One region of the Bacillus sp. 7894-2 genome, then DNA from elsewhere that is predicted to be linked to it. Evidence: riboswitches for the same ligand, from Rfam matches in the RefSeq annotation. Region 1 holds a riboswitch; each other region holds the start of a gene.
The links. Region 1 has a riboswitch for thiamine pyrophosphate ahead of CHI10_RS08030 (YkoF family thiamine/hydroxymethylpyrimidine-binding protein). Riboswitches for the same ligand answer to the same signal wherever they lie in the genome.

Region 1 (10,595 bases):
AAAGCTGTCATTATACGATTTTGGATCCTTCGGGTTTGCAAAATGAGTGATTTTTCCTGTCCCGGGATCAATGAACTTACTGGAAGCTCCGCACCCAAGCCCGATAATTGTCTGCTGTTCTTCCATAATCATAATGTTATAGATGCTTTCCTGATTTGGAAGGGCATAGCCGACATTTTCAAGATTGCCGAGAATATTTTTCTGGCGATAGAGATAATAAGGATGGTAATTATGAACTTTCGTCCAATCCTCAGCCATGTCCATCATTTTTTCAATCTCTTCACGATCGGCAACTTTATATTTTTGCTTGTTCTTAGTCATTTCCGAAGCTCGTTTAAAGGATAAAGTATGAACAGTCAGGGATTCCGGCATTAATTTCTCTGTTTCACCCAGAGTATGCGCAAATTCCTGAACCCCTTCTCCAGGCAATCCAATGATCAGATCCATATTGATATTGTTCATGCCCATATTACGGGCCAAATGGAATTTATCCACGGTTTCTTCCACTGTGTGGTGACGGCCAATTGCTTTCAAGGTCTCCTGAATATAGGACTGAGGATTAATGCTGATACGGTCAATATTCCATTTTTTAAGCACTTCAAGCTTTTCAGGTGTAATCGTATCAGGACGGCCTGCTTCCACAGTGACCTCCCGAATGTTTTTTACATCCGGGAAAGATTCATACATTTCCTCATAAAGCATATCCATCTCTTCTGCCGTAATGCTTGTCGGGGTCCCTCCGCCATAATAGACAGTGGTGATTTTCACATTATTTTCTTTCAGCCAATCACCAATTTTGCGCATTTCAAAATGAAGGCCGCCAAGAAATGAGTTAACAGAACCCTGCCTGCCATTAATCGCATAAGCAGGAAAAGTACAATACGCGCACTTTGTCGGGCAGAACGGAATGCCAATATATATGCTTACCTCTTTTTTCAAGTCATAAAGATCCGGTACCACAGCAAGCTGCCGGTCTACAATATTCTGCATAAGCTGAATTTTTTCATCTGTAATCAAGTACTCTTCCTTCAGCTGATGATGAGCTTCCTGGAGAGGTGTCTGATTCTGCATGGCACGGTGAAGCAATTTTGTGGGACGTACTCCGGTCAGAATCCCCCACTTCTGGGTAATGCCCGTCCAGTCCTGCAAAACAGTCAGGTATACATGTGATACTGCATTCTTCACTTGTCTGAAAGTCTCTTTTTCTGACTCAGCCGGAACAAATTCTTTTTCAAAAGTGGCAGTAAGGTTCCTGCTGTCTTTATCAGTAAGCTTAGCAAAGGCTTTAATGCGATCTCCCTGCTCAAGCTGAAAAGAAATTGTCAAATCTGCTGCAGCATTCTCACCCAGCAACACTTCACATTCTTCAAAAAAGAGGTTTCCGATCAGCCGGAGCGGACGATGGAACCGTTCATCCTTTATGCCTAAAATTGATATGTTCAAATCTATCACCTTTTTTTAAAAAATATAATAAATCTGCCGGTGTTCAATCTCACGGGCAGCTGCATAGTCTTTATTATTCATGTTGACAAACTCCTTTTAGTGTACAGAACTGGGGAAACAAGGTCAATATACTATTGACTCGCTTTATCCAATGCCCTAAATCAAAAAGAGAGCCGATCTGCCTTGACCGGACTCTCTTTCATGCATTTATTTCAGCAGATTCATTTTCTTCAGAAAGTCGATTGGATGCTGTTTGCGGAAATGTTCTTTAACCATGTAGCTTACGCCGCTCTGGTCATTGGATCGTGTCAGCCAGTCTGCTGCTTTTTTTACTTCTGCCGGAGCATTACCCATTGCCACCCCCAGACCGGCGGCTTCAATCATTTCCAGATCATCTTCAGAATCTCCAATTACGACCATTTGGTTTCTGGAAATTCCAAGGTGTTCACATAAATAGAGCAGCCCATTCAGCTTTGAAACTTCTGAAGGAACAATGTCCATCCTCAGATCATTCAGTTTAATGACTTCTACATTTTCAAACATGCCCCAGATGGCTGTCTTAGCATCCTCAAGGTCTTCTTTATCTTCAAAGTACACTTCAATTTTTGGCGGGGTGACCGGCTCGTCTAAGATGGTGTCACTTAATGAATCCACAAATTGCTGGGAGTAAAAAATGGGATCGCCGGTTGTAAAAACAGTTTTAGCAAGCATATTGGTATTGAGCTTCGTTTTGTTGGCAAGGGAATATTTTTCGTGCACCAGCCTGATTTGACAGGTAAAGCCTTCAAGCAGGCGCACGATTTCAAACGTTTCATCTTCCTGAATTCTTTTTACAAAGATCGGCTTTTCCTGGGAAGCTGCAATATATGCTCCCCTGTGAGTGACCAGCAAAGAATTGATTTTCAATGCTTTGGCCACTTTTTTCGCGGATGGAAAGCTTCGGGACGTAACAAGTGTTACATAAATTCCCTTTTGCTGCACATATTCTATCGCTTCTTTTGTTGATTTATGAAGTCTTCCATTTGTTTGGAGTAGTGTTCCGTCTATGTTTAAAGCAAGCATTCTGTATATCATCCAATTTGCCCCCTATTCTCGGTGTAAAATTGTCCTATTACACTTTTATGAAGGGAAGGACTGGATTAGAACATGACATGGACAATGGAGAAATTTTTTCATAGCTTAACCGCTGCTGTCTGATTTCACAGATCATTTGATATAAAAAAGATAAATTATTCATTTACATTTTGTTTGCTCCGTATTAAGATGGAGTCATTAAAAACTGCATATCCAAGTTTTGCACTAGGGGAGCTTTTTGGCTGAGAAGAACAATCCGTTCTGACTCTTATCACCCGATCTGGATAATACCAGCGTGGGGAAGTGCAGGTGAACGGCTATCATTTATTTGTATTGATAACATTCAACTGCATTTCCTATGGGAATGCAGTTTTTTATTTTCATAAATAATAGGAGGATGGAAAAATGCAGGAAAATTTTTTATGTGGGACTAGTGAAATTACAGGGTGCAGGTTTTCAATTTACCCAATGACTGACAGGTTTGCGGAGGTTATTTTATCAGCACTAAAAGAAGTGGATACGAGCAAGGTATGGATGGAAACTGATGATGTGAGCACCTGTGTGCGTGGCAGGTCCATTCATGTTTTCGATGTGGTCAAAGCTATTTACCTTGAATCAGTTAAGCATGGAGATCATGTAGTGTTTAACGGGACTTTTTCAAATGGATGTCCCGGTGATACTGCAGGCGATGCTTATCTTGCTGAAAATGAGGAACGGGCAAATGAAGAATCAGCAGCAGTAATCAGCCAGGAAGTCGCTGTCCAGTTCGCCCTTTATCCGATGGGGATTCCTGATTACATGAACGTCATTATGGACCAGGTCGAACTCGCTGCGAATCGGGGTACTTTTTCTAAAGGAGTTCATTATGCTTCAAGACTGGATGGAGATGCACACGCTGTTTTTAAAACACTTGAGGATGCTTTTGAAAACTGTAAGAAAAGCGATTCTACACATATTGTTATGACGGTGAATATGTCTGCCAACAGTCCATCCAAAAAGGAGGCTGAGTAAAATGCTCGAAAAGTGGAAGCTTCGTGAGGTCATTGTCCTGTCTGTACTTGCTGTCGTGTTTGCAGTTGTATATCTGGCGTTCCTGCAATTTGGCAACGTGCTATATGGAATGTTCGGCTTAATTGGCTATGATTTGATTTTTGGCATTTGGTTTGTTGTTTCAATCATCGCAGCGTACATAATCAGAAAGCCCGGAGCAGCCTTTTTATCGGAAACCATCGCTGCAGCCATTGAAGTCATGATCGGCAACGCAGTTGGTCCCCGCCTGATTCTGTCAGGGATGATTCAGGGGATTGGAGCGGAAGCTGTTTTTGCGGCTACAAAATGGAATAATTACCGGACATGGGTGTTAATTGCTGCCGGAATGGGCTCATCTGTTACTAGTTTTATTTGGGGCTATTTCATTTCCGGCTATGCGGCCCTCTCACCCGGTTATGTAACAGCTATGTTTTTTGTGAGGCTGATCAGCGGTGCTTTACTGGCTGGATTGCTGGGCAAATGGCTGAGTGAGAGCCTTGCGAAAACTGGGGCATTAAACAGCTTTCCAATTGGAAAAGAGCGGAAAAGGGGAAAACCGGAAAATGGAATTACAGCATAACCGGCATATATTAAAAACCGAACAGCTTTCCTTCAGGTATGAAGATGTGGAAAAACCTATTTTTAAAGATGTGCAATTCAGCCTTTATCCAGGGGAAGCAGTTCTATTATTGGGCCCAAGCGGATCGGGAAAAAGCACACTTGCTTTCTGCTTAAATAAATTGTATCCGGAGGCCGTTGATGGCGAATTGGAAGGGACCATTTCATTCAAGGAAAAGATGCTTGCGGAATTCGGTCCTGGCGAAATTAATCAGCACATTGGCATTGTATTTCAGGACCCTGAAAGCCAATTTTGCATGACCACAGTCGAGGATGAGCTGGCCTTTGGACTTGAGAATATGAAAACACCTAATGATGAAATCGAGAGAAAGATTGATGAAGCATTAGAGCTTGTTCATCTTTTGCCGTATAGACATTCCTTAATCCACACTCTTTCCGGGGGCCAAAAGCAAAAGCTAGCACTGGCATGTGTATTGTCATTAAAACCGGATATCTTGATTTTGGACGAACCGACAGCAAATCTGGACCCGGCTTCAAGCTATGAACTCACACGCATCATTAAAGAGCTTAAAGAAAACCAGGCAATTTCCCTTCTAATCATTGAGCACAAGCTGGATGATTGGATTGATTTGACCGACCGGTGCGTGGTCCTAAACAAGGAAGGAGAAATTTTATTTATTGGAAGCACGGCAGATTGCTTTAATCAATATGCAGAAGAACTTCTGCTTGAGGGCATCTGGCTGCCAAGCACGGTTAGAGCCGGCCTATCAGGAAAAAAAGCTGGGATCTACAGCGGGGAAAAGCTTCCGTTAACTGATCGGGAGCTAATTGCTGGATTTGTAAATCCCTCTGCTGCACTTCAGATTTTAGATAACAGGAAGAAAAAACACCAAGCTCCTGAAGAGCAGATCATCCTATCAGCAGAGAATCTATACTTTAATAAAGCTGGTAAGGACTTGCTAAGAAATATTAGTTTTTCTGTTAAAAAAGGTGAATTTGTGGCAATTGCCGGTTCAAATGGATCAGGAAAAACAACGCTTTCCAGACTGCTGGCAGGATTATCTGCTCCATCCAAAGGCAATATTCTTTTTAATGATCGCCCCCTTTCCCAGTGGAAGGAGCAAGAGTTAAGACAGAAATCAGGTTGCGTTTTTCAAAATCCCGAACACCAATTTATTGCAGATTCTGTCTATGATGAAATTGCCTTCAGCCTAAAAATACAGCAGATTCCTGACGCCGATATTCAAAAAACAGTTCAGGCTGCTCTGCTTCAAGTGGACTTGCTCAAATGTGCTGACATGCATCCTTTTTCCTTAAGTCAGGGGCAAAAGCGGCGGCTTAGTGTTGCATCAATGCTTGTGAATGATCAGGACCTTCTCCTCCTTGATGAGCCAACATTTGGGCAGGATGCCAGGACTTCCGGGGAGCTTATGAAGCTTTTGGAAACAAAGATACAAAGTGGAGGCTCCGTGTTGATGATCACGCATGACATGGAAATCATCCATTCCTATGCGGACAAAGTGCTTGTTCTTTCAGAAGGAGAGAAAATTTACGATGGTATGCCTGATGCATTATGGAAGAATGATGAGATTATGGAGATTGCTTCCCTAAAGGTTCCTTACATTGAGAAGCTCATGAACGATATCGGGTCCATTGCAGGGAGGGAGAAGCTTGCTCTTACATGAATTCAACCCAAGCATTAAAGCATTCACTGTGATAGTCTGTGTGTTAATTCTATCGGTAATCTTTGATCCCGTTACACCTTTTCTGACCTTAGTGATAACAGCAGCAGCCACCTTTATCTTTGGAAGAGTTTCATTCAAAAGATGGATTCTGCTTTTCTCGCCATTTATCTTCATGGCTGCAATATATATTTGGTCAGCTTTAGTTTTTTCTAAAACGATTGAAGGTGAAACCATATTATGGACATGGGGGATCTTCACATTGACTGAGGAGGGCTTTTTGCGGGCACTCTCCCTTGGAATGAGGGTTTTAAGCTTTACCTCTCTGTCTCTTCTGTTCATTTTAACTACTAAGCCGACAGAATTTCTGCTGAGCTTAATGCAGCAATGCCGGCTCCCTCCAAAGCTTGCATATGGAATCATGGCAGGCTACCGGTTTCTGCCATTAATGAAAGAAGAGTTTGAGATTATCAGAAGCGCCCACCGGATCAGGGGAGTACCAAAAGCAAGGACAATCCAGGATAAAGCGGCTGAGCTTAAGAGATATACAGTTCCTCTCCTTGCCGGAGCGATCCGTAAAGCTGAGAGGACAGCCATGGCAATGGAATCAAAAGGGTTTACCGGAGATAAAAACCGGGATTTTTATCATAATATCCCGGTTTCCTGGAAAGATTGGGCTTATTTTGCCTTCTTTATAGGTGCAGTACTGGCCAGTGCCTATACTTCATGGCTATTCGGGTTTTTGCAGATTTATAATGGCGAACTTTAACAGGCTATTTTTGATTTCTGTGCGGAAAGACTCTTACCCGCATTTTCAGAATCGGCAAAATACCACAAAATACCATAAATAACTATGAATAAATCTTATTTACTCTCCTAAAGCTATAATTGTAACAATCAAGAAAACTACACCAAGGAGATGATTTACATGGCAAGAAACAGCAATTCTAATCAGCTTTTAGTATCAGGAGTCAGCCAGGCAATTGATCAAATGAAGTATGAAATCGCAACAGAATTCGGTGTGAACCTTGGCCCGGAAACATCTTCAAGAGCTAATGGATCAGTAGGCGGAGAAATTACGAAGCGCCTTGTTCAAATGGCTGAGCAGCAGCTTGGCGGAGCACGCTAGTCCTGCAATGAAATCATAGTAAATTAAAATGCCGCTTCCTGCCGTTCCTGGAAGCGGTTTTTCACCCTATTTAAGCATATCCAATATATCTTCCACTGCCTCAAAAAGAGATGAAGCCCGGATATCTGCACTTGTTGGATCGGAGCCGATAAAAACCGTTTTACAGCCGGCCTTCTTACCTGCCTCAATGTCGCGCTCGTGATCGCCTACCATAATGCTGTTAGTCAGATCCAGCTGGTGCCTTTCTGCCAAACCCATCAGCATGCCAGCATTTGGCTTGCGGCATGCACAGCCTGCTTTCGGCTTATGAGGGCAATAGGCGACCTCTTTAATATGTCCGCCTTTTTCTGCAACAAGCTCCTGCAGTCTTTCATGGATTCTCTTTAGCTCCCTTTCTTTCAAATAACCGAGTCCCACGCCGCCCTGATTGGTCACAACGAAAATTTCATAACCGGCTTTGGTCAGTTCTGCCACAGCTTCTGCAGCCCCTTCCAGTAAATATAACTGCTCAGGCTTGTTAACGAATTTTACCCTGTCTGATAGAACCTCATTCAAAACGCCGTCCCGGTCCAAAAAAATGGCTTTTTTCAATGTGCTGCCCCTTTCATTAAATGGATATCTATCATAAAGGTACCCAAACCTTGTTCAGTTTAATATCGGAAGATGCTTTTTTCGTATAAAAAACTCCCGGACCAATTTCCGGGAGTTTTCTCATGGTATTATTCAGCTGCACCATAAAGGTCTTCAAGAGGCTTCATGATGATTTTGTTCATTTCTGCAATCATCATGCTCATGCGCTGTTCTGCTTCCATAAGCTTTGAGATCTGGGCGTGCTGCTGTACAAGCGCGACTGTCTTTTGAGCCTGTTCTACTTCTTCCTGTGTAATATCCTGGCCCATCATTTGTTTTTGCTGAAGTTCCATCTGGATTTTGCGGAAGTTATCAAACATTGCTTTTGCAGACGGATCTGCATTCACATCATCATATGCTTGCTTTAGAGCCTTATATTCATCGCTTTCCCGCACTGCTTTTTCTAATTCATAGGCTGAGTCATATAAATTTACTGCCATTAAAAACACTCCTTCCGATTCTTGTTCAAAATGGACCATTCATCTTCCGTTTCGAACATCCACTACACTATAACAAACTATGAGAGTAAACGCGAGGCGATACCCTTTAATTAATCAATATAGCAATGATTCCCTGTACGAGACCAATAATACCCCCAAGCAGGAAACCTAAATTTGTAATCATGGCTAACTCGCTTTTGATGATGGAAAAGACCATATCTTCTAATCTTTCAACCGAAAAATTGCTGACCTGTTCCCGGACAATTTCTGCCAGACGAAGCCGTTCCATAACCATTTCTGTCTTTCCTGAAAGCCAATCAGAAAGCATCTGAACACTTTTAGGAGCCAGCTCTTCTATCAGTACTGTCCTATAAGGGTCCATAAAAGATGAGATAGGCTTTTTAAATACATTCTCCAAATTAATGACTCTGTGTGCAATATTCTTTAATACTGAAAGAATCTGTTCCTTTTCGAGCTGCTCTTCAATAACTGCAGCTTCCATCTCAAGGATTTTGTGCCACTCTTTTTGTAAAAGCGTTGTAATCAGGTCGGCCGTACCCTCATTACTTAAAAACCTAATGATTTCCGGCTGAATTTTATCCGCAAGATTGATGTTCCCCATGAACATCTGCAGCATATTGCTGAGCACGCCGCTGCGTTCACGAACAAAATCATCAGCCATTCTTTGGATCCTCATTTTGCCTTCAATACTGGAGAAATAATCAACCCCCTTTTGAAGGATCATTGAACTGATAGCCGGAATTTTCTCATCCGCTTTATCCAAAAGGCCCTGAGGAATAACATCTTTAAGAGGCAGGCCTCGATATTCACTTATAATTTTTTCATATTTTTGCTCAATTAATAAATTTATGCGGTTCTCCGTTTTAGATTGGCCATCCGTGATTCCAAACGCTGCAAGAATGTCCTCTGCTGATTTTTCTGATTGCAGGATAGTTTCCATCTCTTTCTGAACAATCCCGGTCATATCACGCTGAAATTTATCATTGATGAACTTTTTCTTGATGCTTTCCGGTGTAAGAAGATGATTAACAACCAGCTTTCCCATCTGATCTGCCATTTCATCTCTTCGTTTAGGAATCAGCCCAGGGGTAAATGGAACCTTCCATTTACCTATGTAAACGGCATTATAAGGTTTAAAGAGCATTTTAATAGCCAGGTAGTTAGTAAACCCGCCAATGAGAGCCCCAATTATCATCATTAAAATTATTGTCATTGCAATTTCCATAGATATCTCTACCTTCCTTAAGTTACAGGCGCCTCTCTTGACGCACCATTTAATTGCCCAGAACATACGATATGGTATCAGCTTTTGCCTATTTTTTCATTATACAGTGAAAACTTCATCAATGGGAGTTTTGCACATTCTGCGGAATAAATTCAGCATTCAATTTGCAAATTGCATGAGGTTGTTCAGAGTAGGCTCAAATAAAGATAAGCAAATGAGGAATGATCATGACAGTTTCTTTATTGCCTATTACGATTGTTCCGGTAAAAATGTTTCAGGAAAATCAGTTTCGCATTCAACTTAGCCATTCTCTCGTACATTACTGGAATATTGATCTGCAAATGCCCCATTTGCTGCGGATTGGCAAGCATGCCATTCAGGTAACCATTGAAGGAGCAAACATTACGAAAGATGAAATTATGTTCTGTGAAGGGCTTTTTCAGGTATGCTGCCTGCCAATGGAACATCTCCATTTTGCCGCCAGTTACTCCAGAAAGGACTTTACTATTACTGCCGGGCCGGTTATTGGACTGATGACGGATTTTAATGAAAGTGGCGAAGAGCCTGACTTCCGCTCTATTCATTCTTTTTGTGAAGAATTACATGAGGTTGTTTCCGGCCAGCACGGATACTTTTATGTATTTCATTTTCGCGACTGTATTGAAGGAAAGCTGCAGGGATACTGCCTGCGTGAGGGAAAATGGATAAAACGTCCCGTTCCTTTGCCAAGTGTAATTTATAACCGGATCCACTCCCGGATGCTTGAAGCAAGTACTGCTTTTCAATCATTTAAAAATAGCATGATAAACTATAACATTCCAATGTTTAATGACCGTTTTTTATCGAAGAAGGAAGTTCATAACCTCCTCTTTTCTGAGGATCATATGCATCCCTATCTGCCTGATACAGTCATTGCAGATGAACAAACCATCAGGGAAATGCTGGCCAGACACAGATTAATATTCCTTAAACCCATACATGGCAGCCAGGGACGGAATATTATCAGATTGAGTATACAAGGCGAAGAAATCATGACAGAAGTATCGACCGGAAACGGCAGGGAAAATACGCTCACATTCAAAAATTATGACCGTTTTGCACAATGGTTTAAGCAGTACCAAAAGAAAACGATTTTTCTGGCACAGCAGGCCGTACCTCTGCAAACTTATAAGAACAGGCAGCTTGATTTCCGCGTGCTCTGCCATAAAAACTTTCAGGATATCTGGAGGGCCACTTCTGCAGTGGCAAGGATTTCTGCCGAGCAGCAATTTGTTTCCAATATTGCAAGAGGCGGGGAAATTATGAAGCCTCTAAGAATTTTCACGATGCACTCTGATCAGAAA
Region 2 (10,595 bases), on a different contig from region 1:
CGTCCGAACAGCTGGATGTGATTATTCCTGCAGCTGGTGTGATTCCTCTTTTACCTGGGATGGCAGTGCGAAGGACAGCATCCGCCAGATGGAACCGGATGAAATTTGGAAGGAGCTTAAAGAACTCGGCGGGGATGGATTTTCTTTCGTAACCATCTCAGGCGGCAATCCGGCTCTTCTGAAAAATTTAGGTGAATTTATTTCTCTGCTAAAAGCTGAACGAATTAAGCTCTGCCTCGAAACACAGGGAAGCCGCTGGCAGGATTGGTTTTATGAAATTGATGAACTGACCTTGTCCCCAAAGCCGCCGAGTTCAGGCATGAATACGGACTTTGAAGTGCTTGATCTGATCGTGAATAAACTGCAGACCAGCAGAAGGGTAGATCAGCAGTTCTCTCTGAAGATCGTTGTTTTTGATGATGCGGATTATGAATATGCAAAAGACGTTCATAAGCGCTATCAGGGGGTTCCGTTTTATCTGCAGGTTGGGAATGATGATACGGTAACAGCAGATGACCGGGATTTACTCCAAAGACTCCTGGATAAATATGACTGGCTTATTGAAAAAACGATTCATGACAATGAGCTGACAGATGTGAAAGTACTTCCGCAGCTGCATACCTATGTATGGGGCAATAAGCGGGGAGTATAGCAGACGTAATCCCGCATACAAAATGCGGGGTTATTTTTGTATAGTAATTGCAATATATGACAGATTTCGTGCAATATATGATATTATACGTTTAAACTTAACAAGGCATACGTGCTGTAAATTTCTATAGATAGGGAGAGTTAGATGACAGATAACACCATTATCCGTTTTAATTCGGTGACAAAAAGATATGATAATGACCCGCCAGTTTTAGAAGATGTCAGCTTTGAAATTGAACGCGGGAAGTTCTATACCCTGTTAGGGCCATCGGGCTGCGGGAAAACGACGATATTGCGGCTGATTGCCGGCTTTACTGAACCGTCTGAAGGGGATATTTATTTTAATGGGAAAATCATTAATCATGTTCCTGCAAACAAAAGACAAGTAAACACGGTTTTCCAGGATTATGCCCTGTTTCCGCATCTGAACGTATTTGAAAATATTGCATTCGGCTTAAAAATCAAAAAGATGAAGAAAGCGGAGATTGAGAAAAAAGTAAAAGAAGCACTGAAGTTTGTAAACCTTGAAGGCTATGAAAACCGGGAAATTAGAGAAATGTCAGGAGGGCAGCGCCAGCGTGTTGCCATCGCAAGAGCCATTGTCAATGAGCCTGAGGTCATTCTCCTGGATGAGCCCCTATCCGCACTTGACCTGAAGCTGCGGACCGAAATGCAGTATGAGCTTAGGGAGCTGCAGAGGAATCTTGGCATCACGTTTATATTCGTTACACATGATCAGGAGGAAGCACTGGCCATGTCAGATGAAATCTTCGTGCTTAACAGCGGAAGCATTGAGCAGAGCGGCACTCCTACTGATATTTATGACGAGCCGATCAATCGCTTTGTAGCTGATTTTATTGGTGAATCCAATATTGTTGCCGGAACGATGATCAAGGATTATCAGGTCCAGTTTGCCGGGAAGTTATTTGAGTGTGTTGACGGAGGCTTTGAGCCCAATGAAGAGGTTGAGATCGTGATCCGGCCTGAAGATCTCGCTATTACAGCCCCGGATGATGGGAAGCTGAAGGTTAAAGTTGACTCCCAGCTATTCAGGGGAGTGCATTATGAGATCAGCTGCTATGACAGCGATGGAAATGAATGGCTCGTCCACTCAACCAAAAAGGCGACCGTTCGGGATCAAATTGGTCTGTATTTCGACCCTGAAGCGATTCATGTCATGAGACATGGTGAAACCGAAGAGGAATTTGATAAGCGATTAGAAGCTTATGAAGAGGGAAGCCATGAGAACTAATTCCCGCAATTTTTATTTGATACCTTATGTGCTTTGGATTGCCCTCTTTGTTGTAACACCATTGCTTCTAGTTCTGTATTATTCATTCTTTGATATTGAAGGGCATTTCACATTTGAGAATTATCGGAAATTCTTTACGCCCGTGTATTTAAAAATGACCCTAAGCTCCTTTTGGTACGCCTTTTTAATTACGTTTTTTTCATTGCTGATCGCTTATCCGACTGCCTACTTGCTTACAAAAACAAAGCATAAGCAGCTATGGCTGTTATTGATCATCCTGCCATCCTGGATTAATCTGCTTTTGAAAGCCTATGCTTTCCTTGGAATCTTCGGGACATATGGCGCTGCGAATAGCTTTCTGGAAGCGGTGGGAATCGGCGGAAGACAAATCCTGTTTACGGATTTCAGCTTTATTTTTGTGTCGGTCTATATTTTTCTTCCTTTTATGATATTGCCAATATTTAATTCTTTGGATGAATTGAATCCAACGCTTTTGGATGCTTCCAATGATCTGGGCGGGTCTTCCTGGGTAACATTCAAGCGTGTTATCTTTCCATTGACACTGGATGGCGTGAAAGCAGGATGCCAGATTGTCTTTATCCCTGCTTTATCATTATTCATGCTGACAAGACTGATTGCAGGAAACCGTGTCATCACTCTTGGAACCGCCATTGAGCAGCACTTTCTTGTAACACAGGATTGGGGAATGGGCTCTACCATTGCCGTCTTCCTGATTATTGCCATGGTGCTCATTATGGTGCTGACAGGCAGAAGAAAGCGGGGGATCCTATAAATGAAAAATAACAGGAAATGGCCGGCAGTTTATTTGGCTCTTATCTTTATCATCCTGTACGCCCCGATCTTTTACTTAATATTTTATTCCTTCAACAGCGGAGGAACCATGTATCAGTTCGAAGGATTTACTTTGGATTGGTATCGGGAGCTGTTTGCGGATACCCGATTGCTCATTATTGTCCTGAACACTGTGATTATTGCTCTTTTATCTGCAGCGATATCCACCATCATTGGAGTGGCCGGGGCACTTGCAATTGCTTATGCACGAAAACGAAAAGTAAAAAACACGCTGCTATCACTGAATAATGTGCTGATTGTCAGTCCGGATGTCATTATTGGCGCGTCGTTTTTAATTCTCTTTACGATGATCGGTCTTAAGCTTGGGTTTGTATCTGTTTTACTGGCACACATTGCCTTCAGTGTTCCGATTGTCGTCCTGATGGTTTTGCCTAAGATTGAAGAAATGAGCACATCGATGATTTATGCTGCTATGGATCTTGGGGCCAGCAGATTGGATGTACTGACTAAGGTCATACTCCCTTATATCACTCCTGGAGTTTTCGCAGGCTTTTTTATGGCCCTGACCTATTCCCTGGATGATTTTGCCGTCACTTTCTTTGTTACAGGCAATGGCTTTACCACTTTGTCTGTTGAGATTTATTCTCTGGCAAGAAGGGGAGTTTCATTAAATATCAATGCTTTATCCGCTTTGCTTTTCCTATTTACTATCATTCTGGTTACAGGCTATTACTTTATTACAAAGCTCAATGAGAAGCCGAATGGAATGGGGGTAAGGCAATGAAGAAGCTTATTCAGGCACTCGCCGCCGTATTAATCGTTTCATTCGCCTTGTTGTACATCGTTTCCGGGCTGAATACCTCCCAGGGCTACACAAGCGGCAATACATTGACCATTTTTAACTGGGGCGATTATATTGATGCAGAACTGGTGGATAAGTTCGAACAGGAAACAGGCATTAAAGTCATCTATGAAACATTCGATTCCAATGAAGCGATGATGACAAAAATTGAACAGGGCGGCACTGCCTATGATATTGCAGTCCCATCAGAATATGCGATTGAAAAAATGAAAGAGGAAGACCTGCTGCTGCCGGTTGATCATTCTAAAATTCCGAACCTGAAATATATTGATCAGCGTTTTATTGACCTGCCTTTTGATCCCGGAAATGCATATTCGATTCCCTATTTTTGGGGCACAGTTGGCATTCTTTATAACACCGATATTTTGGGTGATAAAAAAATCACAAGCTGGAATGATCTGTGGGATCCTGAGTTAAAGAACCAGATCCTTCTGATTGATGGGGCAAGGGAAGTAATGGGTATGGGACTAAACAGTCTTCATTATTCTCTTAATGACAAAGATAAAAGCCATTTGATCGATGCAAAAGAAAAACTCGATCGCCTTACACCTAACATTAAGGCCATTGTGGGTGATGAAATCAGAATGCTGATGGAAAATGATGAAGCCGGCATTGGCGTTGTTTGGTCCGGTACGGCACAGGAGCTCATGTGGGAGAAGGATAATCTTGAATATGTAGTTCCGGAAGAAGGCTCCAATCTCTGGTTTGATAATATGGTCATCCCTAAGACTGCCAAAAATCCGGAAGCGGCCCACCAGTTCATGAATTTCATGCTTGACCCGGAAAATGCGGCTCAAAATACAGAATACGTCGGATATTCAACGCCAAATAAAGAGGCACTGAACTATATGGACGAAGAAACAATCTCAGACGAACGCTTTTATCCTGATGAAGAAATGACAGCACGGCTGGAGGTTTATGAGAACCTCGGAAAAAGGATGCTTTCATATTATAATGAGCTCTTCCTTGAGTTTAAAATGCATAAGAAATAGGGAACTGCCAGGCTTCATTCCTGGCAGTTTTTGTATTGGAACTGATTCATGGATCTAGGGAATGCTAGCGCAAAGGAGGATGGAAAAATGAAAAGATACTTCAGCATATTTGTATTGATTTTTTCATTCGGAAGTGTGGGAACTCCCATAAGTGCTGCTTCCCAAAAACCTGAGTTGGCCATTGTCATTGACGATCTTGGGAACAATATGAAGGGAACAAAAGAAATGATGGAACTGCCGGTGACCTTGACAGCTGCCATCATGCCCTTCATGCCAACGACAAAAGAAGATGCAGAATTGGCAAATAAAAATGGGCATGAAGTCATCATTCATATGCCGATGGAGCCGAAAAGAGGAAAAAGCAGCTGGCTTGGTCCGGGGGCCATCACAACAGATTTAACAGATGAAGAAATCCGCAGCAGAGTAGAGAGCGCCATTAAAGAAGTGCCCCATGCGGTCGGCATGAATCATCATATGGGTTCAAGTGCCACTGAAAATGAACGGGTCATGAGAGTTGTCCTTGAAGTATGTAAAGAACATGGTTTATTTTATCTTGACAGCAAAACAACCGGAAAAAGCGTCGTCGGCAAGCTGGCAAATGAAATAGGTGTCCCTTATGTCGAAAACAATATTTTCTTCGATGATATTTACACGACAGCACATATCACAAAACAGGCAGACAGACTTGCTGAAAAGCTTGTGAAAAACGAACGCATCATCGCAATCGGCCATGTCGGCATCACAGGTACAAAGATGGTTAGTGTGCTAAAAGAGTATATACCTGTATATAAAGAAAAAGCTCAAATTGTGCCGCTGTCAGAACTGATTCCAGGCTACGAACTGATTGATGACGGACCTTAAAAATAAAAGCTGCAACCCCTAAACGGTTTGCAGCTTTAATGGCGTGTGTGAAAGTGGTCTAGTGGTGGTATAGGTACCTGTCACCTATACAGGTGGCCGCCCACATTCCGGTCTGGTTAGTCCCGCAACGATGGCGTTTAGAAGAGGTGGGCGACCGTGAATATAGTATATGCAAAGACGGTGAAAGGATGCAGATACTTCTTATGAAAAATACGGGTATTTGAAAAACTTTCAGGAGTAAAATAACTATCCATTGCAAAACATAACAATGTCAGTATTTCAGCAATTAAGGCATTATCTTGAGTATAAAGGGGTATGTAAGGAATAAATCAAAAGGGAAGGGGTGACCTGTATGCTTTGGACCTTAGCAGGTATTCTGCTTGTATTATGGATTCTCGGATTAATATTTAAAGTAGCTGGAGGCATTATTCATATTCTGCTGGTAATAGCAGCGATCATCATTGTGGTTAACTTTATTAGAGGAAGAGCATCAGGCAGGGGGTAACAGGAAAAGCCTTCATAAGGTATGGAGGCTTCCAAGATTAGTTTACATAACATTATTATATAAAACTAATAAAAGACCAAATAAAACCGGCCCTATGAGAAGGGGCCGATTCCGATCATGCTATAACCAATTCTGCCTTCAATTCTCCAGCAAGCTCCTGGACTTCGCTGCCTTCCAATGTTTCTTTTTCCAGAAGGGCTTCTACCAGTTTCTCAAATTGAGGCTGATGATTGGCGATAATCAATTCGCATCTTTCTAATGCTTTTTGGAATAGATCCTGCATTTTAGCTTCTTTTTGTCCTTTGTTGAAAGTAAGCTCGAAGCCGTTATCAAGTAACCCTGTATCAACCATTTGCTCTATGATATGCTTCGCTTGTTTAACATCACCGCTCACCCCAATGCTGTGCTCGCCAAGAATCATTCGTTCTGATACACCGCCGGCGAGTATCATCGCGACCTGGTCAAGCAATTCACTTGTTGTCGATAAGTGAAGTTCTTTTTGAATAGGAGCTACATACCCAAGGGCTTCGCCACGCGGAATGATGGTTGCTTTCCGGACGGAACCCGGTTTTGTTAAGGCAGCCACTAAGGCATGGCCTGCTTCATGGATTGCAACCCGCTGCTTCGTTCCGGCATCTTGCAATGCACGTGTGGTCGTTCCCAAAATGGTACGGTCCAGAGCGTAATCCAAATCTTCTTTTGAAATAATTTCCTGGCCGTTTCGGACTGCTCTGCGGCTTGCCGTTTCGAAAAGGGAATGAAGATCTGCGCCTGAAAATCCGGAAGTGCTTTCTGCAAGATCGCCCAGAGTTGTCATAACATCTTCAGCCAGCAATCTATTTCTCGTATGGATATTGATGATCTCTCTCCGACCCTTTGTATCTGGAAGAGGGACATTGAAAGAGAAGTCAATTCGTCCAGGACGCAGGAATGCTTCGTCGAGCATATCCTTCCGGTTTGTGGCGGCAATAAATAATATTCCATCATTGGAATGTCCGCCGTCAAGCTGGACCAGCAGTTCAGTTAATGTTTTTTCACTTTCTTCTCCGCCATGCTGCTTTCTTCGTCCTGCAAGTGCATCTACTTCGTCAATGAAGACGACAGCAGGAGCATGCTTTCTGGCATTCTGGAAAAGGTTTCTGACACGGGATGCACCAACACCTACGAATAATTCATTAAACCCGGAACCGCTTGTTGAGAAGAAAGTTGCTCCAAGCTCCTTGGCAATTGCCTGAGCCAGCAGGGTTTTTCCCGTTCCGGGAGGTCCGTATAAGAGAATTCCCTTCGGCGGCTTGATCCCCATTTTTAAAGAGCGCTCAGGTTCTTTTAAAATGGATAGAGTCTGCATGATTTCCTCTTTCATTTCTTCCTGGATCCCGCCAACATCTTCAAGCGAAATAGTAGGCAGGGCTTTAGGCTTCGAGACACTTTGCTTCATTGTATTTGTAGCGCCCATTCCGCCTTTTCCTGATTTAAACAGGTAAATTCCAACGGCAATGAACAAAAGGACTACACCGCCCAGAATCCAGGGGGTTAAAGGTCCTGTGTTTGCGAACGAATATTGTATATTATAGGTTTCTACTAATTTATCAACCATCTCACTGTTGGGAGGCACATGGGAGATGTACTCTCCGTCAGGAGCTGTTATCAGAAGTTTTCCATTTTTATATTCCTGTACTGCAACAGTCTTTCCATCCTGGGAAGCTATAATTTTTTCCACAGAAGAGAACGGGACAGTCACATCCTTTTTTCCTGCTTGTACGGTCCAAATAACCGCAGCCAAAATCACCGTGACTACCAATGCAATAGAAATAATCGTCGAAGGCTTCTTAAGACGTGATTTCAACTATTTCCCTCCTCATTGAACATATCTACATTATAAGAAATTAAAATTGTTAAATACAGGGTTTTACACTTTTTAAACGTTGTAAATTATGGAAAAATAATTTTATCTGCTAGAAAGTGTGCTACAACAGCGTTCAGAGGCTATTGATTTGTGAAAAAATTGTGACAGGCAGGGAGGTACCTGTTTGATATATTTAAAAAATTTTCACCAGGGACCACTTTTCACTCTTACTCATTTCATATATACTAAAAGCGGATAATTCAATAACGTGCCACAAGGGGAGCATATCGCTGAGAGTGAACAGTTCGCTGTTCTGACCCTTTGAACCTGTTAGTTAATGCTAGCGCAGGAATGTGGAATGATAGGCAGATATAACTTTCTGCCTGCTTGTTCTCCCTTGGGGTATCGTCACGAGACTAAAGGGGGATTTTTTTATGAAGAAATTAAGGTTAATTGCAATGATAGAGGCTTCGTTCTTTGCTGCCTTTGCTATCATTCTTGATTTTCTGCCATCCATCAAGCTGTCGCCATCCATTTCCATATCTGCCGCGATGATTCCCATTTTCATTCTGGCTTTCAGGTGGGGCTTTAAGGTCAGCTTCATTGCAGGCCTCTTATGGGGGATTTTGCAGATTGCCATGGGGGATGCCTGGATTGCCACTCCGCTTCAGGCATTTATCGAGTATTTTGTGGCATTTGCCTGTATTGGATTTGCCGGTTTGTTTTACCGCGTTATCCAAAATCAGCTGCGCACCGGCAATAAGAAGAAAGCGCTGGGCTGGGTGGTCGTGGCGGTATTTATCGGAAGCCTCGCCCGATATTTCTGGCATTTCATAGCAGGTGTGCTTTTCTTCGGAAGCTATGCACCTGAAGGGATGTCACCGGTCCTCTTTTCCTTCCTGGCAAACGGCGCAACCATGCTTGGAGCGGCCATTCTCTGCTCAATCGTGGCTGTCTTAATTATTTCATCGGCACCGAGATTAATCATTCGAAAATCGGTTGAAAGTCTTCAAACTCACAAGAATGCTTCATGATATATATGCCTCTTTGAAGTATTTCAAAGAGGTTTTTTTATATATTGGGAAATTGCTCCTGAAAAATGGGTATATTACTCAAAAAGGGGAGTGAAGACTTTGTCCAATACATTGCAGGGAAACATTATCACAGGTGTTTTTGATGTGGAAGCCAGTGCCTTTGAAATCCAGAAAGTAAAAAGCTTCAGTACCCAGTCAGTTCTCAACAAAAATCAATGTGAAACTCTGTATAACTATCTGTCCCTTCATGAAGAAGATGAGGGAGGGCAAATCATTACACTTTACGATCAAATGCCGCTCATGCTGACCCGGCAGGAAATATGCAGTCTTAAGAAAGATTTGGAGAACATTAAAAAGCTATATCAGTAGAAAATCGCTTTGCAGCTTGCAGAGCTTTTTTTTACGCAAAAATTATTTTGACAACTTTGTGACAAAAAGTTTGACAAATTTGTGAACATAGTTAGAATATTAAATAAAAGGAGATGGGGATATGACACTTCAACAGCAGCGCGTATTGCATTTTTTCAGAAATAGTACAGCAGCAGGAATTATTTTAGGTTTTATTGTTTTTATTTCAAGCTTTTTTGTAAGCGGCATCACAGGCGAGTATGTATTATCCATCGGCTTAAGCATTATGGTTTCTTCCATGCTGCTTTTCGGATTCGGATTTTTTATCAATGTAATGGAAGAAATGACAAAGGGAAGCAAGGGAATCAGACAATACAAATAAAACCGGCCTCCAATGGGGAGACCGGTTTTTTTATACTGTCTAGCTCCAGCGTCGTGATCAAGGCGCTTCTATCCTAATGTGAAGCATGTCCAGAGGTTAACACCCAAATAGAACCGACTACAATAACAATCACCATAAATACGGCATAAATCATATTGACCAGGTTCGTCTTGCCGTCTTCACCTTCTCTTAAGTGCATGAACATGAACAGCTGCATGCCTGCCTGAACGACAGCCAGTGAGCCGATGATCCACATGATCACTTTAAAAGAAAGGTTCGTTTTCAAAGCAATTCCTGCTGCTGCAAATGTCAGCACAAGGGAAACTACAAATCCAATGACATGGCTTATCGGGAAGCTTTTTGATTGATGATGCTCCATTTAAGCCACCAGTCCTTTCAGATACACAAATGTGAAGATAAAGATCCAGACTACATCAAGGAAGTGCCAGTAAAGGCCGATAATAAACGTTTTCCTTGCAGTAGTAGGGGTAAGGCCTCTTTTTAGAAGCTGGATGATAACCATCGTTGCCCAGCCAATTCCCAAAGTTACGTGAGCTCCATGTGTTCCCAGTAAAACAAATAAGCTGGAAAGGAATGCGCTTGTCTGCATCGTTGCGCCTTCATGGGCATAATGAATAAATTCATTAATCTCCATGAACAGGAAGCCTGCGCCAAGAGCCAGGGTAATCACCAGCCAGGTGATTAGCCCTTTAAGGTTATGCCGGCGCATTTCAAAAATGGCAATGCCCATTGTAAAGCTGCTTGTCAGAAGGAGCACGGTCTGTATCATGACATCCTTGATGACAAAGATATCTTTATGTGTTGGCCCTCCTGCAAAGCGTTCATATAAAACTCCATATACTCCGAACAGAGTGGCAAACAGGACGATTTCAGCGCCAAGGAAAACCCAGAAGCCAAGAATATTCATGCGGTCCTGCTCAGTTTGATATTCAAGCGGCAGAGTCGTATCCACTTTAGCTGACATGATCGTGCACCTCTCCTTCTGTTTTTCTCCACGCATTTTCAATTCTATGAATCTCTTCTTTTGA
Region 3 (10,595 bases), on a different contig from region 1:
ATTGAAGGTAGGCATTTCCTTCAGGCAGGTCAATAGGAGGCATCTGGAGATTCATGTTTGCTCTATTTGCATAGTTCCCGTCAAGTTTAGTTGCATATACTTTTTCCCCGGATGCTGCATTGCCAGGGCCTGAAGATGGAACTCCCCACTCCCAGCTGTTTTCCGGTCCATATGAAGTCCAGCCGGCCGGCTGTGATTCAAAGTCCTGAGAATAGCCAATGCTGATTCCTGGTCTTACTGCCACTTCATAGGAGTCGGTTTCAGTTAAATTACCGCCAAAGTCATTGACCTTCCATTTGTAAGTTACAGAAGGTTCTGCTATGTTTTCTCCAGGAATAACTGCCTGGTAAGTACCATCTTTATAGTTGCCGGCTGTTCTTTCGGCCTCAATAGCGGCCCAGCTGCCGTCAGCTTTTAAGTATTCAAGATCCACTCTTGTGACGCTTACATTATCTGATGCTGTCAATTCAAGTGCCAGATCCATTCCTGCATATGTTTCCTGAGGTGCTTCATGATTGGCTTCAGGAGCCTCGGAGTCATCTCCTTCTTTTGCAACCTGGCCTTTAATCTTTCCAAGGCCGGTCAGTACGGAAGATACCGCATCGAAGGCATTTACGAGCCCGTATCCAAAACCATTATTTGGTGTCTCAGGATAAGTACCATTTGTCAAAGGAGTTGAGGTGGTCAGCAGGATCTCCTCCATCTCTTCAACAGTCAGACTTGAGTCAACCTGGCGGAGCAGCGCGGCAACCGCAGAAACATGCGGGCCAGCCATGGAGGTTCCGTTCCAGCCGCCTTCATATCCGCTTCCGGGAACTGAGGAACGTATGTTAACTCCTGGTGCAGATACATCAGGCTTAACTTCCTGATATGGAGATGGCCCTTGCAGTGAAAAGCTTGCTAAGCCATTGTTAATATCAGTCGCACCAGTAGCAAATGATTCCGGGTAGTTTGCTGGTGTTGCAACCGAACCAGGTCCGCCTGGATTAAACAAAGTAGTGTTTCCTGCAGAGAATTCCGGGAAAATTTCAGCTGCACGCCATGCCTGCACCATTGGACGATACCATTCATCCAGTCCAGGTCCGCCGCCCCAAGAATTATTGACAACATCAGGCGCTTTTTCAGGATGCGGATTTCCTTCAGCATCCTTTGGAGCCAGGATCCATTCACCGGCTTCAAGAAGGTCTACATCTGTTCCGCCGTTTGCAGTAAAGGCTTTTACTGCGATCCATTTCGCACCAGGAGCAACACCGATCTGATTGCCTCCATTCGGCTCGGCACCAACCATAGTTCCGGTTACGTGGGTTCCGTGACCTTGATCATCGTAAGGAACTGTCTGGCCTGCAGTGGCATCAAACCAGCTGAATTCATGTACTGGAGAATCAGGCTGTGCAGGGTTATAGCCCCGGTACTTTTCTTTCAATGCCGGGTGGTTCCACTGAACACCTGTATCAATGGATGCAACGACTGTACCGGATCCGTCAATTCCCATTTCCCATACAGCAGGAGCTCCGACGCGGTCGATGTTCCATTCGATCGAGCTAGTTTCTGCTTGTGTTTTAAGAGATTTTTCGGCCTCTTTAACAGGTTTATGAAGCTGTCTTGTTTCATTTGGAAGAATCTTTTCTACTTCAGGGAATACTGCGATTTGCTCCATAACGTCTTTTGTAGCTGTTACTGCAATTGCATTGACAATGTAGAAGGATTGAACATCTTTTGCCTTGCCGTCTTTTTCCTGTTTTTGAAGAAAATCAGCGACATGGCCTTGAGTTTCAATAGCTGTAGATCTTAGTGAGGATAGGACTGCAGAGCGTTTCATGTATTTTGATTTAGAGGCTGTCAGTTTTTGTGATGCAGCCGCTTTTTCAGCCTTTTTGGCCGCTGCTGGAGCATCAGCCTGTTCTTTGAACTTTATTAGAAATGTTACTTTATCTTCTTTATCAAATTGTTTAAGCAGTGAGCTGTTTATTTTGCTTTTTGCAGTCTGAGGTGCAGCTTTCTTAACTGAAGTATGCGGAGAGCTTTTGCTTTCTGCCGATCCCATACTTGGGAACATCAGCGGCAAAATCAGAAAAGCTGTCAGCATTACATAAAGAATGCGATTAATTGTTTTCCTTTTTCTCTTCAAAAAATTCCCTCCTTGTTTTGTTAATTCATATTAAAGTGCTAGTTAGCAATGAAGAACTCAACCACCTCCTATGGGTACTTTCCAAAAATGGAAAACCCTTCCGCTACCTTGTACTTTAGCTAAATTAAAGGCAGGAGATTGTCGAAAAACAAAGTATTTTGCAATGGTTTTATTAAAATAGCTACAAGGTTACATAGTTCACTCAGGGTTACAGGCTTAAAGAATGAACTTTTTATGGTTATTTATAGATTAAAAGTACCGCTTTTCCATTTACTTAAATTTATCTTGGGAAAAATAAGGAAAAGGAGGGAGGCGGTATTTTTCCAGAATGATAAAATGATTAAAAAGGGTTAGGGGCATGAAAGAACCTTATGACCCGAAATATCAAGAATGAGATTCAAAGTTGGGTAGTCTGGAGTGAAACTTTATTCATTTGTCCACTGATAAAATGGATTGAAAAAAGTTACAGTTCAAAAGGCGCTTTCTCAGGATTTCTTCAAATTTAATGCTAAAGAACCAGATTATTTTGAGATATAGGATAAACGAACAGGATTTGATATTATGGATTGCTTTATAGAAGATTTAAATATTTTACATAAACAATGCAAAAGTGTTTCTTTTCTTATTCTTATTCGTCTAATAATATGCGAGGGGGCGCCACAATGGAGAGAATATCGGCAGAAGTGTTTGAAGATATATACAGCGAGTACAGCGATCGAATTTATGGATACATATTTCTTCTCGTAAATGATAAAGAAGTGGCGGAAGATCTGACACAGGACACCTTTATCAAAGCCTACAAATATATGAATCAATTTAATGGGGAGTCCCAGATTTTTACGTGGCTTGTCAGGATATCAAGAAATGTAGCCATTGATTATTTGCGCAAAAAAAGCAGATTCAAATTTTTCTCAATAGAAAAATTCCAGCTCCAATCAGATGAAGATACTCCTACAGAGATAATGATTAAGGGTGAAAAAGTGACACTCTTATATGAAGCAATCCGCCATTTGAAGTTGAGCTACCAAGAAGTGCTGATTTTGAGAAAAATAAAGGAGTTTTCCATAAGGGAAACGGCTGAAATCTTGAATTGGTCCGAAAATAAAGTGAAAATCACCACATCCAGGGCACTCGCAGCGCTAAAAAAAGAATTGCAGAAAAGGGGGGAAATCCATGAAGAGCTCATTCGGATCCGATAATTCCTTTCGAGAATTGGGACGTATTCCGCGGTCTCAAAAGCAAAAGCAGGAGAGTCTGCAAAAAATATTGAGGAGCATAGAGGAAAAACCTAAAAGAAAGAAAGCTATTTTCCCGAGATTTTTATCTGCTGCCGCTGTAATGGCTGCTTGTGTTATGTTCGCTTTCATTATTTTTTCTGAGGATTCTATGACAAGAGGCAGCAGCAGTTCAGAGATGCTTGGAAACAGCTTTATAAGTCAAACCACTATTGCTATATCAGAAACCGAGAAATCCTTCTCTGCCGATGGAAAGTATACGGCTGAAACCGCGACAGTAAAAGATCCAAAGTGGGAAAAAACGGCAAGAAATGCGATAAATTCGGCAATCCCTTCAGAGGCAGTCATTGATGCCAAACCAATCTATGATATCCAATTTAATTTAAAGGGAAAAGAACCGGTAAAGATGAAAGTCTGGAACGAGCAAGGCGAAGTTTACTTTAAGCTAATTGACAGTGAAGAAATTTATTCAGTTCCTGCCGGAGAAGGTGCCATATTTATCGAGTCTTTAGAGGCAATCGCACAAAGCATTCAGAACACTCCTTAATTTGACTCCTGTAAGGGGTTCGAATATCGCATCAGGCACGAAAGGATAACAAAAACGGCTAAGCGATTCGCTTAGCCGTTCTTTTCATTGTATAGGGCAATAGGTTCTCCATTCTCCGTCAACGCACACCTTATGGCGGGGAACATAGCATTCAATGACCACAGAATCCGGATTCAGCCCGTTTTCTTCAAGCTGGAATGATACTGAAGCTTCAGACTCAGTGTTAGCGGATGAGCAGGGATATCCGCCGCGCCATTCATACTTTGTACAGTAGTAGCATAGCTGGGCGGATGCTGTGGCTTTATCGGAAGAAACTGTTTTGCTTTTGGCCGCTTCTTTAATCAGCTGTGTTTTTTTCAATTCTACTTCTGTTAAATAATCAGTAAAGGTGCGGTTTTTGGATATATCTATTTTTGTCTCCTTTTCAGACTTCAAGTCTTTTACGTAAAAAGCCTGTTCCTCAATAAGCCTGCTGTAATCAACCAGCCACACTTTTAATCCCTTCCCGGACTCAAAGGAGAATGATAGAAGGGATGAGAAATTTACAAGAGCTTTTTCATCTAAGGAAATGTTTTTTTCGTTGTATTCAATTTCATATTGCACTGTCCAGCCATATTGTTTTCCTTTTTCATCAATAAGAGCTTTTGGCTGGGTGGAGGCATCTTTTAATATAGAAGCTTTGAATTCCTTAAACTCATCAGATTTTAACACGGATTTCATGAAATCTTTCTCAGTCAAACCTGCCGAATTACTTTTGGGCTGTGCAGAAACATTGCCTGAGAAAACTAGTAAAATAGTCAAGAATAAGAAAATATACTTTTTCATCACATACCTCCTAAAAGTATTGTCCAATATAAGATTAACCTATATTTCCATAATTAGGAATGGTGCGATGTGATTATATACGGCTGGTATATTTTAACTAGTCTGACTAAAATGACAGCTCTTTCAGTGCATGATGGATGCTTCTTTTGCATTCAAGGAAATTTTCATCCAGGAAAATTTCCTCCATTCGCGGCCGCCCAAAAGGCACTGTATATTCCTGAAGCACTTTAGCAGGCTTGCTGCCGAGTATTAATATTCGATCAGAGAGGTAAATGGCTTCTTCGATATTGTGAGTGACAAACAGAATCGTCGGCTTATGTTCATTCCAAATATCGAGAAGCCATTTCTGCATATCAAGACGGGTAAGCTCATCCAAAGCTGAAAAAGGTTCATCCAGCAGTATGATTGGCTGCGGGCTTAATAGTGCCCGGATAAAGGCGGCCCTTTGCTTCATGCCTCCTGATAATTCATGCGGAAATGCATTTTCATAGTCACCGAGTCCCGCTTTTTGAAGCATTTTTCTGGCTGCTTCCGGATTCGCTGTCCCCATAATTTCCTGGCCAAGCAGTACATTCTGAAGGATGGTTCTCCATGGCAACAGGGAAGGTGTCTGGGGCATATAGCTGATTGAACCGCGTTTGCCGGTGATCTCAACATTCCCAAGAGTTATGGACCCTTCATCAGGCAGGAGAATCCCGCCAATCAGGTTAAAGATGGTGCTCTTTCCGCTGCCTGATGGACCTAAAATCGAAACAAACTCTCCTTCATTTACTTGAAAACTCAAATTGCTTAAAACCTGATTTGAATCGAAACTTTTCGTTAGAGAATTAACCGCTAATTGTATCATTTCCCGTCACTCTCCCTGGACTTCCATTTAATAAGCAAACGTTCTGCCAGTAATATTCCTCCAAAAAGCAGCAAACTTAACAGCATAATCGCAAGTATGGCTACAAAAACACGGTCTGTCCGAAATGAAGAAGAGGCTAGAGTCATATAAACCCCTATTCCGGCTTTAGCTCCGAGCCATTCAGATATTACAGCACCCATCACACTATAGGTTGCAGAGATCTTTAGCCCGGAGAATAAAGATGGAAGGGAATGGGGAAGCTCAAGCTTCCAAAAAAGCTGTCCTTTGCCGGCCCCTGCCATCAGCATATAATGCCTGAGTTCTCCCGGAGTCTGCCGAAAACCATCCAATGCTGCAACAGTAATGGGGAAGAAGCATACCAGCGTAATGACAATAAGCTTTGGAAGAAGGCCAAATCCAAACCAGACAACCAGCAGAGGAGCCAGAACAATTATTGGCACATTCTGTGAAAGGATGAGGAGAGGGTAAACAGACTCCCTAATAAAAGGTAATAAGTGCAGTATTACAGCTGTAAGCAATCCGAATGCAGTGCCAATCGCAAATCCCCAAAGGGAAAGCTGGACTGTCGATTGAAGATGCGGGCGGAAGCCATCCCAGCCCAAAACCGCCTCCTGAATGATATCTGTTGGTGGAGGCAGGAGCCATGCAGGGACTCCTGCCAGATTTACCGCCAGCTCCCAAAAAATGAATAAAAGGAGGAGAACCGCAGCCGGCCTCCATCCTTTCCTTAGCACATTGATCATGGACGGTACTTCTCCGTTAAATCACTCATTTCAATACCATCGGGCTGATAGAGTATCTTAACCTGTGAGATTACATTGCTGCTTCCTATTTCAATCATTTTTCTGTTCATGTCAGCAATGATTTTCAGTAAATGTTCTAAATCGCCTTCCATCGTTGTTTCGAGGGGATGCACTTCGTACTTAACGCCGGATTGCTGAATGATACTGATTGCTTCATCAACGTAAGGAATAACACTTTCCCCATCTTTTGTTTTTGGTATGATTTGAATGCTTACAAGTGCGTTTGCCATTTCATAAACTCTCCTTATTCCGGCAGGAAGTCATTTGTAAATGCTTTGCCGGCATCTAATTCTTTATCTAAAAGACCATTTTCATGCATCCAGTCTGCATAGTTTTCCCAGACCTCAAGCTTTTGTTCTCCCCATCTGGGAGCATCGTCCTGATAGCGCGGGGATAGCCACTCCTGACTCTTTTTGACCAATTCGCTATCCAGGTCTGGAGCATTCTTTAACAGAATATCAGCTGCTTCGCCCGGCTTGTCGATTGCAAATTCATATCCTTTAGCTGCAGCATTTACAAATGCTTTGACAGTTTCCGGATCATCTTCAATCATTTTTTCACTGGTAGCGAGAACAGGCGTGTAGTAATCCAGTTTTTCTGAGTAGTCTGTGAGGTAGACCATATTAATCTTTTCCCCCCGAAGCTCAGCTTCTACACCTGTCCATCCGTAATAAATCCATGCGAAGTCTATATCTCTTTTAACCGCCGTAAAAAAGTCTGCATCTCCCATGTTAACTATTGACACCTTTTCCGCATCCGCATTTTCCTTTTTCATTAGGGAGTCAATTACTGATTTTTCTAAAGGAGCTCCCCACCCGCCATACGTTTTTCCTTCAAAGTCTTTCGGTGATTTAATGTTTTTTTCGACAGGGGATGCAAAACCGGAAGTATTGTGCTGAATGACAGCCGCTATTGATACCAGCGGCACACCCTGTACACGGGCTTCTGTAATGCTTTCCTGATAGCTGACACCGAAATCAGCCTTGCCTGATGCCGTCAATTGATCTGCACCTGCTTCGCCTGGCATGATAATTTCGACATCGAGCCCTTCTTCTTTAAAATAGCCTTTTTCTTTTGCGGCATATAAGCCGGTATGATTGGTATTGGGTGTCCAATCCAGTACGACAGTAACTTCTTTCAATTCTTGTTTGCTGCCTGCATCTTCATTTCCAGTTTCAGCATTCTGACCGCTGCCGGCACAGCCGGTTAGCAGCAGCAGCGCAGAAATAGCTGCTAAACATTTTTTCATAGAGAAACCCCCCAGAAGCTTTTATGTAATAAGGAAAGTTGATATTAGTCTGCCCTGAAAAAATAAAAAACGCCCCGGCATAAAACCGGGACGCATATAAAAAACATTTTAATATGTTTAAGAATATGTTCCCTACGCCGGTATTAGCCAGATCAGGTTCAAAGGGTCAGCATCTTAAGGATGAAGTCTCAACCGGCACACCGGTTCCCCTACATTTCTTGCTATTTAATTTTAAAAGGCATGAATACTTTCCTTGATTTATTATAGCAGACAATATCAAAATGGACACCATTTGAAAGTTATTTCATTTCAATAGTCCGGCTTTCTTTCCAGGTTTTGAATTTCTCAAGTTCACCTGTAATCTGGCTGACGGCAAAACCAAGTACTGCTGCATCATCAAGAATACCCATTCCAATTAAAAAGTCTGGAACCAGGTCGATAGGAGAGACAAAGTATAGGATGGATGCAATAATAAAGATAATTGATTTTTTGGAGATATGCCGGTAATCGCCTTTTGACCATGCCTTAACTAAATCGATCAGCAGCTGAAACTTTTCCCATATATCACTTAACGAAGATTTGTTTTTCTCAGCTTTAAGTGTAGCCTTGTTTAGCAGACCTTTTGTTTTTTCAGGATCCTCCGCATAACGTTTTGCCCTGGAAGAAAATTTTTTATAGCCGTCCTTATAATCTTTCGTTTCTATGTCAGGCATAGCCATCACTCCTATATTGATAATTCGTAAAACAGTTATAATCTATTATTTACCGCATACCTGACATGACATAAACATTTAACCAGGAGAAAAAAATGGAAAAAGCAGTACGGCAGATTTTTATTATAGATTTTATAAAAATATCTCATACTATGATTTTATGAGCCAATCCCCTATAATGGACAATGAACATGATTACTGCTGTTTCAAGCGATATGATATATAAGGAGTGTTCAGCATGTTATCAAACATCGGTATTCCAGGCTTAATTCTCATCCTGGTTCTTGCTCTTATTATTTTTGGTCCTAAAAAACTTCCTGAAATAGGGAGAGCATTCGGGGAGACCTTAAAAGAATTTAAGAAATCTACCCGTGATCTCACTAAAGATGATGATGATGATAATGATAAAAGAAAATAGCCTACTGGTTTAGAACCGGCTTTGCAGACGATTAGTCTCGAAGCCGGTTTTTCTTTTTTATGGCTTTCAAACCGAGTGAATGGGTATATAAAAGAAGGAAAATAAAAAATAGTTGACTAACATGTATATACAGGATAAAATGAAAGCGTAAACAGTTCATGTATATACAAGTTAGTTTGTGTGTAATGGATAGATTTATAAAAATCGAGAACGATAAATGAGAACCTTAAAACTGTTTTTTTCTTTAATATGAAAACGGTAACAGGAGGAGAGCGTAGAATGGCCACAAATAAAGAGTCAGCAGAGCAAATCGTAGAAGCTATCGGGGGCAGGGATAATATCGCTGCGGCCACTCATTGTGTAACAAGGCTGCGTTTTGCATTAAAAGATGAAGGAAAAGTCAATAAAGAAAAGCTCGAAGATATTGATATTGTAAAAGGTTCATTTTCCACCAATGGACAATTCCAGGTTGTGATTGGACAAGGCCTCGTTGATAAAGTATATAAAGAAATGACAGATACAACCGGTATTGGTGAATCGTCAAAAGAAGAGACCAAAAGTGCAGCTGCCGAAAACTTAAATCCCCTGCAGCGTGGAATTAAAACACTGGCTGATATTTTTATTCCTATCCTCCCGGCTATCGTAACAGCTGGTTTGCTGATGGGAATCAACAACATTATGACAGCCCCGGATATTTTCTTCGATGATAAGTCGTTTGTTGATGTTTATACAAACTGGGCTGATCTGGCGAGCATCATTAACCTGATTGCCAATACGGCTTTCGTATTTCTTCCAGGCCTGATTGGATGGAGTGCTGTAAACCGGTTTGGCGGCAGTCCGCTTCTTGGTATGGTGCTTGGTTTGATGCTGGTGCACCCTGATCTTTTAAATGCATGGGGCTATGGTGCAGCAGAGGAAGTCCCGAAGTGGAATTTATTTGGTCTTGAAATTGAAAAAGTAGGTTACCAGGGCCAAGTGTTGCCTGTATTATTTGCTTCATATGTTTTGGCTAAGATAGAAGTATTTCTGCGAAAAAGAATTCCTGATGCGTTTCAGCTTCTGACTGTCGCGCCAATCGCTTTGCTTATTACCGGATTTCTTTCTTTTATTGCCATCGGACCAATTACATTCACGATTGGCAGCTGGATTACAAATGGGGTTGTCGGAATCTTTGATGCTGTTCCGGCCCTTGGAGGCTTGATTTACGGAGGATTATATGCACCTCTTGTTATCACTGGCATGCATCATACATTCCTGGCAGTCGATCTTCAGCTAATCGGCAGCATTGGCGGCACGTTTTTGTGGCCGATGGTGGCACTATCCAATATTGCACAGGGTTCAGCCGCTTTTGCCATGATGCTGTTAAGCAAAGGGAACGAAAAGCTGAAAGGGCTTGCGCTCACTTCTTCCATTTCAGCGTGGCTGGGTGTAACGGAGCCGGCGATGTTTGGGGTTAATCTTCGCTTTAAGTATCCGTTCTTTGCAGCGATTATTGGGTCAGCTGCAGCAGGCATATTCATCACTATAAATGGTGTTAAGGCACCGTCAATTGGAGTAGGCGGCTTGCCGGCATTCTTCTCCATCTTTGCGGAAAACTGGGGTGCTTTCTTTATCGGAATGGGGATTGCCCTAGTTGTGCCGTTTGTATTAACTTTAGCTTTCTCGAAATTTAGAAAAGCTTAAATAAAATGATTGATGCCATGGAGTTCTATGATTCCATGGTATTGCCATTTTTAGGCTTGCTCAATATTTTAATATACCGGAGGTTGCATTATGAAGAAGCAATGGTGGAAAGAGAGTGTAGTTTAC

Region 2: it holds a riboswitch for thiamine pyrophosphate, as region 1 does, so the genes downstream of both, thiT (energy-coupled thiamine transporter ThiT) here and CHI10_RS08030 (YkoF family thiamine/hydroxymethylpyrimidine-binding protein) in region 1, are expected to answer to the same signal.
Region 3: it holds a riboswitch for thiamine pyrophosphate, as region 1 does, so the genes downstream of both, CHI10_RS09095 (ABC transporter substrate-binding protein) here and CHI10_RS08030 (YkoF family thiamine/hydroxymethylpyrimidine-binding protein) in region 1, are expected to answer to the same signal.

The regions. Positions count from the first base shown of each region.
Region 1 is NZ_NPDG01000057.1:9,666-20,260, reverse strand. It holds gene CHI10_RS08040 (coproporphyrinogen III oxidase) at 1-1,443, opposite strand, end outside; gene CHI10_RS08035 (Cof-type HAD-IIB family hydrolase) at 1,651-2,517, opposite strand; TPP riboswitch at 2,735-2,836, shown strand; gene CHI10_RS08030 (YkoF family thiamine/hydroxymethylpyrimidine-binding protein) at 2,923-3,528, shown strand; gene CHI10_RS08025 (ECF transporter S component) at 3,530-4,126, shown strand; gene CHI10_RS08020 (ABC transporter ATP-binding protein) at 4,110-5,810, shown strand; gene CHI10_RS08015 (energy-coupling factor transporter transmembrane component T family protein) at 5,797-6,576, shown strand; gene CHI10_RS08010 (alpha/beta-type small acid-soluble spore protein) at 6,736-6,936, shown strand; gene CHI10_RS08005 (D-glycero-alpha-D-manno-heptose-1,7-bisphosphate 7-phosphatase) at 7,003-7,527, opposite strand; gene CHI10_RS08000 (YlbF/YmcA family competence regulator) at 7,656-8,006, opposite strand; gene CHI10_RS07995 (DUF445 domain-containing protein) at 8,113-9,252, opposite strand; gene CHI10_RS07990 (YheC/YheD family endospore coat-associated protein) at 9,480-10,595, shown strand, end outside.
Region 2 is NZ_NPDG01000015.1:31,018-41,612, reverse strand. It holds gene queE (7-carboxy-7-deazaguanine synthase QueE) at 1-652, shown strand, start outside; gene CHI10_RS03165 (ABC transporter ATP-binding protein) at 797-1,903, shown strand; gene CHI10_RS03160 (ABC transporter permease) at 1,893-2,696, shown strand; gene CHI10_RS03155 (ABC transporter permease) at 2,697-3,500, shown strand; gene CHI10_RS03150 (ABC transporter substrate-binding protein) at 3,497-4,570, shown strand; gene CHI10_RS03145 (divergent polysaccharide deacetylase family protein) at 4,658-5,431, shown strand; gene CHI10_RS22115 (lmo0937 family membrane protein) at 5,784-5,936, shown strand; gene CHI10_RS03140 (AAA family ATPase) at 6,052-7,782, opposite strand; TPP riboswitch at 8,049-8,151, shown strand; gene thiT (energy-coupled thiamine transporter ThiT) at 8,217-8,816, shown strand; gene CHI10_RS03130 (hypothetical protein) at 8,916-9,185, shown strand; gene CHI10_RS03125 (hypothetical protein) at 9,307-9,546, shown strand; gene qoxD (cytochrome aa3 quinol oxidase subunit IV) at 9,620-9,925, opposite strand; gene qoxC (cytochrome aa3 quinol oxidase subunit III) at 9,926-10,531, opposite strand; gene qoxB (cytochrome aa3 quinol oxidase subunit I) at 10,521-10,595, opposite strand, start outside.
Region 3 is NZ_NPDG01000058.1:110,240-120,834, forward strand. It holds gene CHI10_RS09055 (S8 family peptidase) at 1-2,086, opposite strand, end outside; gene CHI10_RS09065 (RNA polymerase sigma factor) at 2,791-3,327, shown strand; gene CHI10_RS09070 (hypothetical protein) at 3,302-3,910, shown strand; gene CHI10_RS09075 (hypothetical protein) at 3,995-4,735, opposite strand; gene CHI10_RS09080 (ABC transporter ATP-binding protein) at 4,842-5,582, opposite strand; gene CHI10_RS09085 (ABC transporter permease) at 5,579-6,346, opposite strand; gene CHI10_RS09090 (thiamine-binding protein) at 6,343-6,636, opposite strand; gene CHI10_RS09095 (ABC transporter substrate-binding protein) at 6,651-7,655, opposite strand; TPP riboswitch at 7,768-7,876, opposite strand; gene CHI10_RS09100 (YkvA family protein) at 7,955-8,368, opposite strand; gene tatA (twin-arginine translocase TatA/TatE family subunit) at 8,607-8,786, shown strand; gene treP (PTS system trehalose-specific EIIBC component) at 9,066-10,469, shown strand; gene CHI10_RS09115 (glycoside hydrolase family 13 protein) at 10,560-10,595, shown strand, end outside.